Regions from separate parts of the Azospirillum sp. P4_B5 genome, predicted to be linked through region 1. Evidence: riboswitches for the same ligand, from Rfam matches in the RefSeq annotation. Region 1 holds a riboswitch; each other region holds the start of a gene.

Evidence for each region. Region 1 has a riboswitch for thiamine pyrophosphate ahead of AC1DVI_RS20945 (ABC transporter substrate-binding protein). Riboswitches for the same ligand answer to the same signal wherever they lie in the genome.
Region 2: linked by a shared signal. The riboswitch ahead of thiO (glycine oxidase ThiO) and the one ahead of AC1DVI_RS20945 (ABC transporter substrate-binding protein) in region 1 are both predicted to bind thiamine pyrophosphate.
Region 3: linked by a shared signal. The riboswitch ahead of AC1DVI_RS24495 (LuxE/PaaK family acyltransferase) and the one ahead of AC1DVI_RS20945 (ABC transporter substrate-binding protein) in region 1 are both predicted to bind thiamine pyrophosphate.

Annotation. Positions count from the first base shown of each region.
Region 1 covers NZ_JBFUHT010000028.1:76,648-80,399, reverse strand. Annotated here, with positions in the region: gene AC1DVI_RS20960 (phytoene desaturase family protein) at 1-360, opposite strand, end outside; gene AC1DVI_RS20955 (DMT family transporter) at 574-1,467, shown strand; gene AC1DVI_RS20950 (STAS domain-containing protein) at 1,472-1,849, opposite strand; TPP riboswitch at 2,011-2,108, shown strand; gene AC1DVI_RS20945 (ABC transporter substrate-binding protein) at 2,178-3,332, shown strand; gene AC1DVI_RS20940 (branched-chain amino acid ABC transporter permease) at 3,340-3,752, shown strand, end outside.
Region 2 covers NZ_JBFUHT010000010.1:173,841-177,592, forward strand. Annotated here, with positions in the region: gene thiS (sulfur carrier protein ThiS) at 1-176, opposite strand, end outside; gene thiO (glycine oxidase ThiO) at 173-1,291, opposite strand; TPP riboswitch at 1,349-1,452, opposite strand; gene mgtE (magnesium transporter) at 1,499-2,938, opposite strand; gene AC1DVI_RS10835 (STAS domain-containing protein) at 3,235-3,537, shown strand; gene AC1DVI_RS10840 (glycosyltransferase family 61 protein) at 3,550-3,752, opposite strand, start outside.
Region 3 covers NZ_JBFUHT010000038.1:63,544-67,295, reverse strand. Annotated here, with positions in the region: gene AC1DVI_RS24500 (acyl-CoA reductase) at 1-870, opposite strand, end outside; gene AC1DVI_RS24495 (LuxE/PaaK family acyltransferase) at 870-1,949, opposite strand; TPP riboswitch at 2,026-2,155, opposite strand; gene AC1DVI_RS24490 (class I SAM-dependent methyltransferase) at 2,213-2,788, opposite strand; gene AC1DVI_RS24485 (acetylornithine deacetylase/succinyl-diaminopimelate desuccinylase family protein) at 2,831-3,752, opposite strand, start outside.

The sequences.
Region 1 (3,752 bases):
GACGAACTGCGGCAGGTGCCACAGGCCGGGCGGCGTCGTCTCGCGGGCGTAGGGCAGGGTGAAGGGACGGCCCAGCGCGAGCGAGGCGAAGGCCATGCCAGCCAAGGCGAGATGGACGGTCACCCCCATGCGCTCGAGCGGTCCGATGAAGAACAGCACGACGAAGAAGACGGCGGCGACCAGCTCCGGCGCCTTCGGCGATCCGCCCCGCCAATCATGGGCGCAGAGCGTCAGGCTGAGCAGCAGCGCCGCCAGCGCGGCCGCCGCATGGCCCGCCGGCTGCAGAACGCCGAAGGCAACCCAGGGCGAAAAGCCGACAAGGATGCGGATCGATTGGGGCATAGGCTTTGGCAGGAGCATGGCGGACCTTTGCTGTGGTGACGCCCGCCAGACTGTCCAAGGCACCGGACGGGGCCAGCGCCGATCCGCGAAAGGCCGGGGTCGCTTCGCCAAACGCTCACCCGTCGATTCACGAAGCGTGAAACGCCGGCACCCCTCCGAGCGGCGCCGCGCGGGCCAGACCTGCGGTTGCGGCATTGGGCAGCATCATGGTTGCTCAGATACTGTGCAATCATGACCCAAGCCGCCGCTCTTCCCGCCGTTGACAGCGATGACACACGCCGCGCCATCGGCTGCTTCGTGTTGGCCATCTTCCTGTTCGCGGGCATGGACACGCTCATCAAATATCTGAGCGGCGGCTATCCGGTGGCGCAGCTCATGTTCGCTCGATCGGTGGTGGCGCTGGTCCTGGTCGGCGGCATTTCGGTGGCGCATGGCGGCTGGGCCGGGATGCGCACGCGGCGGCCCTTCGCCCACGTCTTCCGCTCGCTGGCCGGGCTGCTGTCGATGGGCTGCTTCTTCTACGCCTTCAAGCATCTGCCGCTGGCCGAGGTCTATGTGCTGAGCTTCGCCGGTCCGCTGTTCATCACGGCGCTGTCGATGCCGCTGCTCGGCGAGCCGGTGGGCTGGCGACGCTGGGCGGCGGTGCTGGTCGGGTTCGGCGGCGTGGTGGTGATGGCCCGCCCGGAGGCCGACGCGCCGCTCCTGCCGATTGTCGTCGGCGTGGCCGCGGCCTTCTTCTACGCGCTGGCGATGATCGCGGTGCGCGGCCTGTCGCGGACGGAGAGCAACACGGCCATCGTCGTCTATCTGCTGCTGACCACCACGGTGGTGAGCGGCGTGGCGGCGATCCCCGACTGGGTGCAGCCGGGCGGGTTCGACCTCGGGCTGATGCTTCTGGTCGGCACGCTGGGCGGAGCGGCGCAAGTGCTGATGACCCAGGCCTTCCGCCTGGGCCGCGCCGCGGTGGTGGCGCCCTTCGAGTATACGGGGATGATCTGGGCGACCCTGCTCGGCTTCCTGGTCTTCGGCGACGTACCGACCCCCACCGTGCTGGCCGGGGCGGGGATCATCATCGCCAGCGGGCTCTACATCCTCTATCGGGAAACGCTGCGCCGCGGCGACTGACGGGTCAGGCGGCGGCGGGAAGCGCCACCCCGTCGTCGATGGCGAGCGGAGAGACCGTCAGGGCGATGATCCGGCTGCGTTCCAGAACGCGCCGGATCCGTGGCGGGTGATTCTCGAAGGCGATGGCGCCGCCACGGTCGAGCACCGCGTTGCGGAGCGCCAGCAGAATGCCGATGCCGCAGGAATCGAGGAACTCCACCCGCCCCAGATCGACGCGCAGGGTCAGGGCCGGCGCGTCCGCGACGCGGCGGAGCAGGGGCGTCAGGCCGGGCAGGGCTGCGTGGTCGACCCGCCCCGACAGGACGGCGCGCAGCCCGCATCGGCCCGGCGCCGTGGCGAAAGGGTGCAGGGTGACGGTGCTGTGCGACGGAGTGGGCCGCATCCTTCGTGACGACTTTCCTAGTGGAACGACGGTCCGGCCGAGGCCGGGAGCGGCGGAAGGAACCACGGGAAGCGCGACTCTGCGGTGTCTGTTGCGTTGCGAAATTGTGAAAAGGCGCCGGGCCGCCGCTTGACAGCCGCGCGCCGGGCTCACACTGTGCACACGAACGGCTGGGGTGCCTGCCGCAAGGCGGGCTGAGACCACACCCATCGAACCTGATCTGGGTCATGCCAGCGAAGGGAGCCAAGCGTTCGAGGCTGTGCCGCCGCTACACCCCTGGCCTCCTCGTCCTCGCGCGGTTCTTCGCCGGGCAGGAGGAGACACATCCATGCGGCGCTTCCTTTCCATCCTCTCGGCAACGGTCTTTACGGCGGCCTTTTCGTCGTCGCTCCTGCCCGGCTCGGCGCTGGCGGGCGAAGCCTCGGTCCCTGTGCTGGTGCCGCTGACCGGCTTCCTGTCGCTGGAGGGGACGAGCCAGCGCAACGGCGCGGTCCTGGCGCTGAAGGACGCGCCCGCGGGTGTCGCGGTGCGGTCGGAGGTGATCGACACCGGCACCTCGCCGGAGGCCGCGGTCACGGCGCTGGAGCGCGCGGCGGGCGGCAAGGTCACGGCGGTGGCGGCCAGCATGCTGGGCACGCAGATGCTGGCGATGCTGCCGCTGGCCCAGGATTACGGCATTCCGCTGGTCACCGTTTCCGGCACGGCGAGCATCACCGAGCAGGGCAACCCGTGGGTTTTCCGCTTCTTCCCCGGTGACGCCGTGACCAAGGAGGCCCACGCCCGCTACGTGACGGAGGAGTTGGGGAAGAAGCGCCCGGCGGTGATCTACCAGACGACGGCCTACGGGCAGAGCGGCAAGGCCCATTTGGAACAGGCCTTCAAAAAGCTCGGCGTCGAGCCGGTGTTCGAGGAGGGGGTGGAACCCGCCGCGAAGGACCTGCTGCCCGTCCTGACCAAGGCGCTGGCCGCCAAGCCCGACGTGCTGGTGCTGCACCTGCATTCCGGTCCGACCGCCCTGTTCATCCGGCAGGCGGCGGCCAACGGGGTGGCCGTGCCGATCGTCGCCGGCTCCGCCATGCACCAGCCGAGCACGGCGGCGCTTTTGGAGCCGGCCGAGTTGAAGGGTGTCTGCGCCGAGACGGCGGCCTCGCCGATCTCCGGCGGCAGCCCGGAGGTGGAGGCCTTCACCGCCGCCTACCGCGCCGCCTTCAACGCGGAGCCGGACGCCTTCGCGCTCGGCCAGTATGACGGCATCCGCATGGTGCTGGAGGCCGTGAGGAATGGCGCTGGCAGCGCGGAGGAGGTGCGCAAGGCCCTGTCCGCCGGGACCCACCAGGGTCTCGCCATGACCTACCGGTCTGACGGCAAGGGCAACATGGCGCATTCGGCGGTGGTCGTCTGCTACGACGGCGCCTCGCGCGTGCCGGCGATCGCCAAGCGGTACGACAACCTGACCGGCGTGGTGACCGGCATGGTGAAGTGAGCGGGCCTTGATCACCCTGCAGCTTCTCGTCAATGGCCTCGCCCTGGGTGCGGCCTACGCGCTGGTCGCGCTGGGCTTCGTGCTGGTGCTGAACGCCACCGCGGCGGTGAATTTCGCGCAGGGCGATCTCGTGATGGCCGGCGGGCTGCTCGGCGTGGCGCTGGCGCCGCATCTGCCGGCCTATATGCCGTTGCCCGGACTGCTCCTGCTGCCGGTGGTGCTGGTGCTGATGGCCGGGCTGGGGTTGGCGCTGGCGGCGGCGGCCTATCTGCCGCTGCGCCGCCGCCCACCGGTGGCGGTCTTCATCAGCACCATCGCGGCGGGGATCATCCTGCAAAACGGCGCCTCCGTCCTGTTCGGGCCGGAACCACGGGCGGCACCGCCGCTGCTGAGCGGGGGGGCGCTCGACCTCGGCGGGCT
Region 2 (3,752 bases), on a different contig from region 1:
GCGTCGCCCGCGGACAGGGGCGTCTCGTCCCAGCGGCGGGACGGCAGGACGGCGCCGTTCAGGGCGACGGCGACCCCGCGCGTGCCCGCGGCGATTCCCCGCCCGGCCAGCAGGGCGGCGACGGTGGGGGCGGCGAGATCCTCCTCCCGTCCATTCACGCGGATGCGGGCGCTCATGCCGCGGCTCCCTTCGGCTGGGCGAAGCGGTCGAGCGCGAAGGGGCGGATCACCGGATCGGCCTCCCCGGTCAGGACCAGCCGCGCCACCGAATCCGCGGTGACCGGGGTCAGCAGGATGCCGTTGCGGTGGTGCCCGGTGGCGTAGACCAACCCCTCCACCTCCGAGAGGCCGAGGATCGGGGCGTCGTCGCGGGTGCCGGGGCGGAAGCCGGCCCATGCTTCCTCGATGGGCAGTTCGGCGATGCCCGGCAGGGCGCGCCACGCCCCTTCCAGCAGGGCGAACTGGCCCCCGGCGGTCAGCCGGTCGTCGAAGCCGCGCTCCTCCGTCGTGGCGCCGACCAGCAGCCGCCCGTCCAACCGCGGGATCAGGTAGGTGCCGGGAGTCCACACCACATGACGCAGCAGCGGCAGGCGGGCGTCCATGCGCAGGCAGAGCATCTGCCCCTTCACCGGGCGCACCGGCGGACGCACCGCCGGAGACAGCCCGTCGATCCAGCCTGACCATGCCCCAGCGGCCAGAACCACTTGATCAGCCTCGAAAAGCCGGTCGCCGACCTGGACGCCGACGGCCCGGCCGCCGCGGATCTCGATGCGGGACACCTCGGCATACTCGTGCACCACGGCGCCGGCCCGCAGGGCGGCGGCGTGCAGGGCGGTGGCAACCTTGCGGTTGTCGACCTGATGGTCGCCGGCGCAGAACAGCGCGCCGGCCACGCCCGGCTGGAGATAGGGCTCGCGCCGCCGCACCTCCGCCCCGCTCAGCCATTCCACCGGCAGGCCGAGCTTGGTCTGGAAGTCGTGCAGGAAGCGCACCTTGGCCGCGTCGTCGGCGTTCAGCGCGATGACCATCGTGCCTTCGTCGCGCAGGTCAACCGCCATGCCGGCGGCGGCCTCAAGCTCCGCCGCGAAGGCGGGCCACAGGTCCTGCGAGGCGCGGGTCAGCGGCAGAAGACTCTCTTCGCCGGGCTCCGTCTCCACGCAGGCGGCGAGCATGCCGCCCGCGGCGTGGCTGGCGCCCCGGCCGGGCGCGCCGCGGTCGAAGACCTCGACCCGGCAGCCGGCGGCGGCCAGCCTCCAGGCGATGGACAGGCCGATCACCCCGGCGCCGACCACGGCGACGGAGGGTCCTCCAGAAACGGAAAGGGTGGAATCAGAATGAAGTAAGGGCGCGGATACCATGCGGCGGCTCCCTTCGCTGGCATTATCCAGACAGGTTCGATGGGTGTGATCTCAGCCGCGCGAGCGCATCCCGCACGGCACCCCAGCCAATGCCCGGATCATCCGGAAGAGAGCCGCCTTTGGCAAGCCCCTTTTCGTTGGTCACAGCAACAAAAGCGACGCCAGCCCCAGGAAGGACAGGAACCCGATGACGTCGGTCATGGTGGTCAGGAAGACCGAACTCGCCACCGCCGGATCGACGCCCAGCCGGTCCAGCCCGATGGGAATCAGCACCCCGCACAGGCCGGCGACGAACAGGTTGATGACCATGGCGCAGCCGATGACCAGCCCGATCATCGGCTCGAACCACGTCGCGGCGATGGCCCCGACGAGCGTGGCGAAGACGGCGCCGTTGAGCAGCCCGACCAGCACCTCCTTCCCCACCACGCGGGGCGCGTTGGAGGACGACAGCTCACGCGTCGCCAGGGCGCGCACCGCCACGGTCAGGGTCTGGGTCCCGGCGTTGCCGCCCATCGAGGCGGTGATCGGCATCAGCACGGCCAACGCCACGATCTGCTCGATGGTCGCCTCGAACAGCGAGATGACGCCCGCCGCCGCGAAGGCGGTGAACAGGTTCACGCCCAGCCAGGAAATGCGCGAGCGCGAGGTTTCCAGAACCGAGCGATAGATGGAGGTGTCGCCGACGCCGCCCAGTTTGCCGATGTCGTCCTCGGCCTCCTCGTCGATGATGTGGACCACGTCGTCGACGGTGATGACGCCGATCAGCCGCCCGCCGGCGTCCACCACGGGGGCGGAGACCAGGGCGTATTGGCGGAACAGGTTCGCCACCTCCTCCTGGTCCATGGTGGCGGGAATGGTGTCCACCTCCTCCGTCACCAGATCGGCGATGCGGACCGACCGCTTCTGGCGCAGCAGGCGCGACAGTGGCACAGCGCCGACCACCCGGTGCATCGGATCGACGACGAAGATGTCGTAGAAGTCCTCCGGCAGCTCGTCGGTGGCGGCGCGGACATAGTCGATGGTCTTGCCGACCGTCCAGAACTGCGGCACCGCCACCAGATCGCGCTGCATCAGGCGGCCGGCGGTGTATTCGTCGTAGGTCAGGTTCTCCTGAACCAGCGCGCGGTCGGCGGCCGGCAGATTCTCCAGAACCTCGCGCCGGGTGTCCTCGTCCAGATCCTCGATGACGTCGACGGCGTCGTCCGTGTCCAGCTCCGCGACGGCGGCGGCCAGCTCCTTCGGCTCGAACAGCTCGACGATCTCCTCGCGGAGATCGGGGTTGAGGTAGCTCAGCACCTCGCCGTCGAAGTCGGGGCGCAGGACGCCGACCAGCGCCTCCCGGTCGTCGTGGCCGAGCTGCTCGATCAGATCCGCGATGTCAGCGGGATGCAACGTGTCCAGCTCGGCGCGCAGATCGTCGCGCCGTCCGGCGTGCAGCCGTTCGACGACCTCCTCGACGAACTCCGGCTCCACACCATAGGCGCGCTCCTCCTCCCCGTCCTCGCGGGGCGGGTCGGGGCGTTCGGCCGGGTGCGGCACATCGTCCTGGATACGATCCGGTTCCTGGCGGTCGGTGTGCATGGCGGCACCCTCCCTGTACGATGGCAATGCGGCGTGACGGCATGGTCCTGCGATCGGCCGACCATGGCGCACCGGCGTTTGCGGGTTGGTGGGGAGCCCTTGCGGGTTCCCGCCGGGGCGCCCACCGAATATAGGTGTGCCGCCGTTTTGTCCAGCGCGGCGGGCCGCTCCGGCTTCTCCAGACCCTCGCGCAATGCTTGCGTGGGCTGCGCAATTCGTGCACCCATAATGCGCGCGCGGCTTTTTTCCCCGCGCAGGCAGCGAAAAACAGACACCACCGGCCAACGGATGTGACGATGGAGTACGCCTACACCGACATCGACGGTCAGGAAGGGATCATGCTGTCGGGGCGTTTCACCTACGACGACAGCCGCAAGTTTCATGATTTGCTGGCGGACTGGGACATCGGCGCGCGGCCCGAGGTGCGGCTGGACCTGCGTTACATGACCTTCCTGGATTCCGCGGCGATCGGCATGCTGTTCGTCCTCGCCAACCGCTGCCGCGACGCGAAGGGACTGGTGACGGTGCACAATGCGCAACCCTACATCGTGCAGACCATGCGGCGCGTCGCACTCGACCAGTATGTGGAGTTCCGCTGAGGCGGCCCGGCGTTACAGGAAGCCCTCCCTCTTCAGAACCGCAGCCAACCGGTCGACCGGAAGGCGCCAAGCCTTGTTGTGAGGCCGCAACGGCTCCCAGAGGCCGTCGTTCTCACCGACCACGCATCCGTAGCGGATGCCCTTGAGATTGCCCAACCGCCGGAACAGCCAGTTCACGTTCAGATCCATCTGCAGTTCGCACAGCGCCGCGCGGC
Region 3 (3,752 bases), on a different contig from region 1:
CTGGTCGTAGCGCGCCACGTCGTAGGCCGCCTGCCGCGCCACCGCCCCCGCCTTCCCGGCGTCGAGCGCGGAGCGGGCGACCATGCCGAAGCTGATCTTGTGTCCGTAGGGCAGGAAACGCGTCGTGATCGGCACCCGCGCCCGGATGGCCTCCAGCGCGTCGTTGCCGCCATAGGCGACCACCGTGTCGGCGCGGGTCAGCCACGCGCGCTCCGCCGCTTCGTCGCCGCCCTTCCACCAGACGATGGCGATGCAGTCGGCCAGCTCCGGGTCGATCTCCGCCAGGATTTGCGCGAACCAGCCGGCGAACAGCGGCTCGGCGCTCGGCAGCTTGCCGACCGTGCCGGCCTTCACCAGCAGGCCGGAGATCAGGCTCCACAGCGGCAGGCCCGGCACGTTGCCCGCCCAGACGTGCAGCAGCAGCTCCGGCCCGAAGGCGCGGGCGAAGCCGCCCTTGGGCATCGGCTGGAAATCGTCGAGCACCGCCGGGTTGGCGAAATCCTCGGCGATGAACTTCCGCAGCTCCGGCCCGCGGAAGGTCTTCAGATAGCCGGTCAGCCCCAGCCGGACCATCTCCGCGTCGTAGCCGGTGACCAGCGGCAGCAGCCGTTCCGCCTTTTGCCTCCACGGGTCGTCGCGGTCGAGCAGCCGGGCGATGGCACGGTCGATGGCGGCGGCGATCTCCGCGACGGTGCGGCTTTTTAGGTAGGCCCGCGCGTTGGCGCGCACTCGCGTTGCCAATTCAGCGATCTGCGCCTCGCTCAGCACCGGCACCGCCACGTCGAGCGTCTCGGCGCCGCGCCGGAAGGTCAGCGTCCGCCAGTCCACCGCGTCGGCGGACAGCCCCGGCAGATGCCCGGCGCGCTCCATCAGGGCGCCCGCGCCGCTTTGAGGAAGTCCTCGACCGCCACGGAGCAGCCCTTGGCGTCCGCCCCGTCGGCCCGGCCGAGAAGCTGGAAGCCGCCGTCCACCTCCACCCCCGCATCCTCGGTCAGGATGGCGGAAGCGCAGTTGAAATGGGCCAGATCGTGATGGACCAGCACGCCGACGCTGCCGCGCGGCACCTCCTGGCCGGTCAGCGGGTTGATGACCCGGCTGCGGATCCAGTGCGGACCGGACTTCACCGACGGGCAGGTCTCGTTGCCGTCGTCGTAGAACTGGGTGCTCAGCTCCGTCATGCCGTACATGTTGATGCACAGCCGGCGCGGCACGCCGAAGGTGGCGGAGAGGCGGCTGTAGAACTCCTCCGCCGCCATCTCGCGCGACTGGCCCTTGAAGCCGCCGGTGTCAAGGATGCGGCTGCCCGCCGGCAGGGCGAAGCTCCGCCCCCGCTCGGCCAGCGCGTCCATCAGATGCACGACGCTGAAGCTCGCCCCCAGCAGGGCGTAGGGTTCGCCGGTTTCCTCGGCGCGGGACAGCGCCTCGATCGCCCCGTCCACGTCCAGCCCGGCGTCGGATATGAGGTAGCGGCTCTCCGCCGTCCCGAACTCGTTCTTGGCCAGCGCCAGATAATGGGCAAGCGAGGAGTTGGGCATCGCCTGCTCGGTCGGGAACAGGATGCCCATGCGCAGCCGCTCCCATTCCCCCATGAAGCGGCGGCGGAAATTGACGGTCATGGAGCGGTCGTAGACCGCCAGCGTCGGATGGTGGCTCTTGCCGCGCACGCCTTTGGTGGTGCCGCTGGTCATGAAGACGTGCGGGCATTCCTCCGGCGGGCGTCCGCTCAGCGTCAGGTCCTTGAAGGCGCTGATCGGCACGGCGGGCACGTCGCGCCAGCTCTTCACCGTGCGCAGGGTGCGCGCCCGCTGGGTGGCGAAGCGGCGGTAGGGGGCGTTGGTCTCGAACTGATGGGCGAAGACGGCCAGCGCCATGCGGTTGAACGCCTCCTCGTCCGCCTCTCCGGCGGCGATGAAGGCCAGCAGCTCTTCGACAAGTCGGGCTTCGGTCACGTCCGCACACACCTTTTGCAACGCCAACAAACTGTTGCCGGGACAAGCGGTGTCTGGATGGAATGGGGGTACGCCGTGCCGCCCTTCAGTCCCGTCCCTACGCCGGTATGACCCGGATCAGGTTCGATGGGTCACCGCGTTGTCCGGATGAAAGCGCCGGACCGGCGGAGTCTCAGCCTCCTAGCGAGGCCCCCCAGGGAACATTCGCAAGCTAAGGGACCGGCCCCCGCCCGTCAAGCCGGTCGGGTTCGAGGAGGTCGGGTTCAGGCGGCGTCCTTCACCACCTCCAGGACCATGGCAATCTCGTCGATGACGTTGTTCTGGCTTTCCATCGCCTCCATCACCTCCTGGTTCGTGACCTCCCCAGACGCCAGCTTGTGGTGCCAGCGCGGGGTCGGGGCATAGACGATCGACAGCATGCGGAAATCGACGTTCAGATGCATGGCCAGCCGCGTGTTGGGCCAGCCGCGCTCGATGAACTTCCGGTTCTCCTCCATCGAGAACAGGCTCAGCACGTTGGGCGTGATCGGGCGGACGTGGGTCGGGTCGCCGAGATAGCCGTCGCTGCGCGGGTGCGGCACCTTGATGGTGATCCGCGCGCCGTGCCGGCAGACGCGGTACAGCTCCCTCATGATGTTCAGGAAGCTCTCGGTCGTCTGGCCCATATGCTCCAGCGCGTGGATGAGCTGGACGTCGGCGACGCTGCTCTCCTCGAACGGCCAGGGCACGACCTCCAGGTCGGCGACGATGTCCGGCCCGAAGGTGCCGTACTTGTCCACGTTGACGTAGCCGGCAAGCCGCGTGTCGCCGCAGCCGAGGTTGAGCTTGAGGTCCGACATCGCGCGCGTGTCCAGCCAGCCGTTGTTGCCACGAGCGCGACCTTACACCTCCCGCCGCAACAGCGACAGGGCGGCCATCGCCATCACCTGTGCGGCATGGACCATGTCGTCGATGCCCACATACTCGTCCGGCTGGTGGGCGAGGTCGAGGATGCCGGGGCCGTAGGCGATGCAGTCCTTGAGATGCCCGACCCGCGCGATGTGCTTCTGGTCGTAGGTGCCGGGGGACACCACCCGCGCCGCCGGGCGACCCAGCACCGTCTCGATGGCCGCCCCCACCGCCCGCACCACCGGAGCGTCGGTGTCGGTCAGGGTGGGCAGGAAGGCCAGCACCTCGCGCAGCTCGTAATCGAAACCGGGGCGCTCGCGGCGCAGGTCCTCCAGGATGCCGACGATCTCCGCCCGCACCTCCTCCGGGTCCTCCTCGATCAGATAGCGGCGGTCGATGACCATGCGGCAGCGGTCGGGCACCATCGGGCTGGGCAGGCCGCCGTGATCCTCCGCCTGCCCGCCATGGATGGCGTTGATGTTCAGGGTGGACTGCCGCGCCCCCTCCGGCACCACCGGCATGGCGGTGCGCTTGGCGGCCAGCCGGGGGATCAGCTCCGTCTCGATCCGGTGCAGCACGGCGCCCATGTGGCGCACCGCGCAGTTGCCGAGGAAGGGCATGGAGCCGTGGGCGACGCGGCCCTTGGTCTCGATCTCCGCCCACCAGACGCCGCGGTGGCCGATGCACACCCGGTCCACGTTCAGCGGTTCCGGGATGATGACGTGGTCGACCCGCGGGCGGGAGAAGTAGCCGAGCGTCGCCAGATGCCCGACCCCGCCGTAGCCGCCGGACTCCTCGTCCACCGTGCCGGAGATTTCCAGCGCGCCGGGGAAGGGGATACCCTCCTCCAGGATCGCTTCCACGGCGATAATCGACGCGGCGATGCCGCCCTTCATGTCGCAGGCGCCGCGGCCG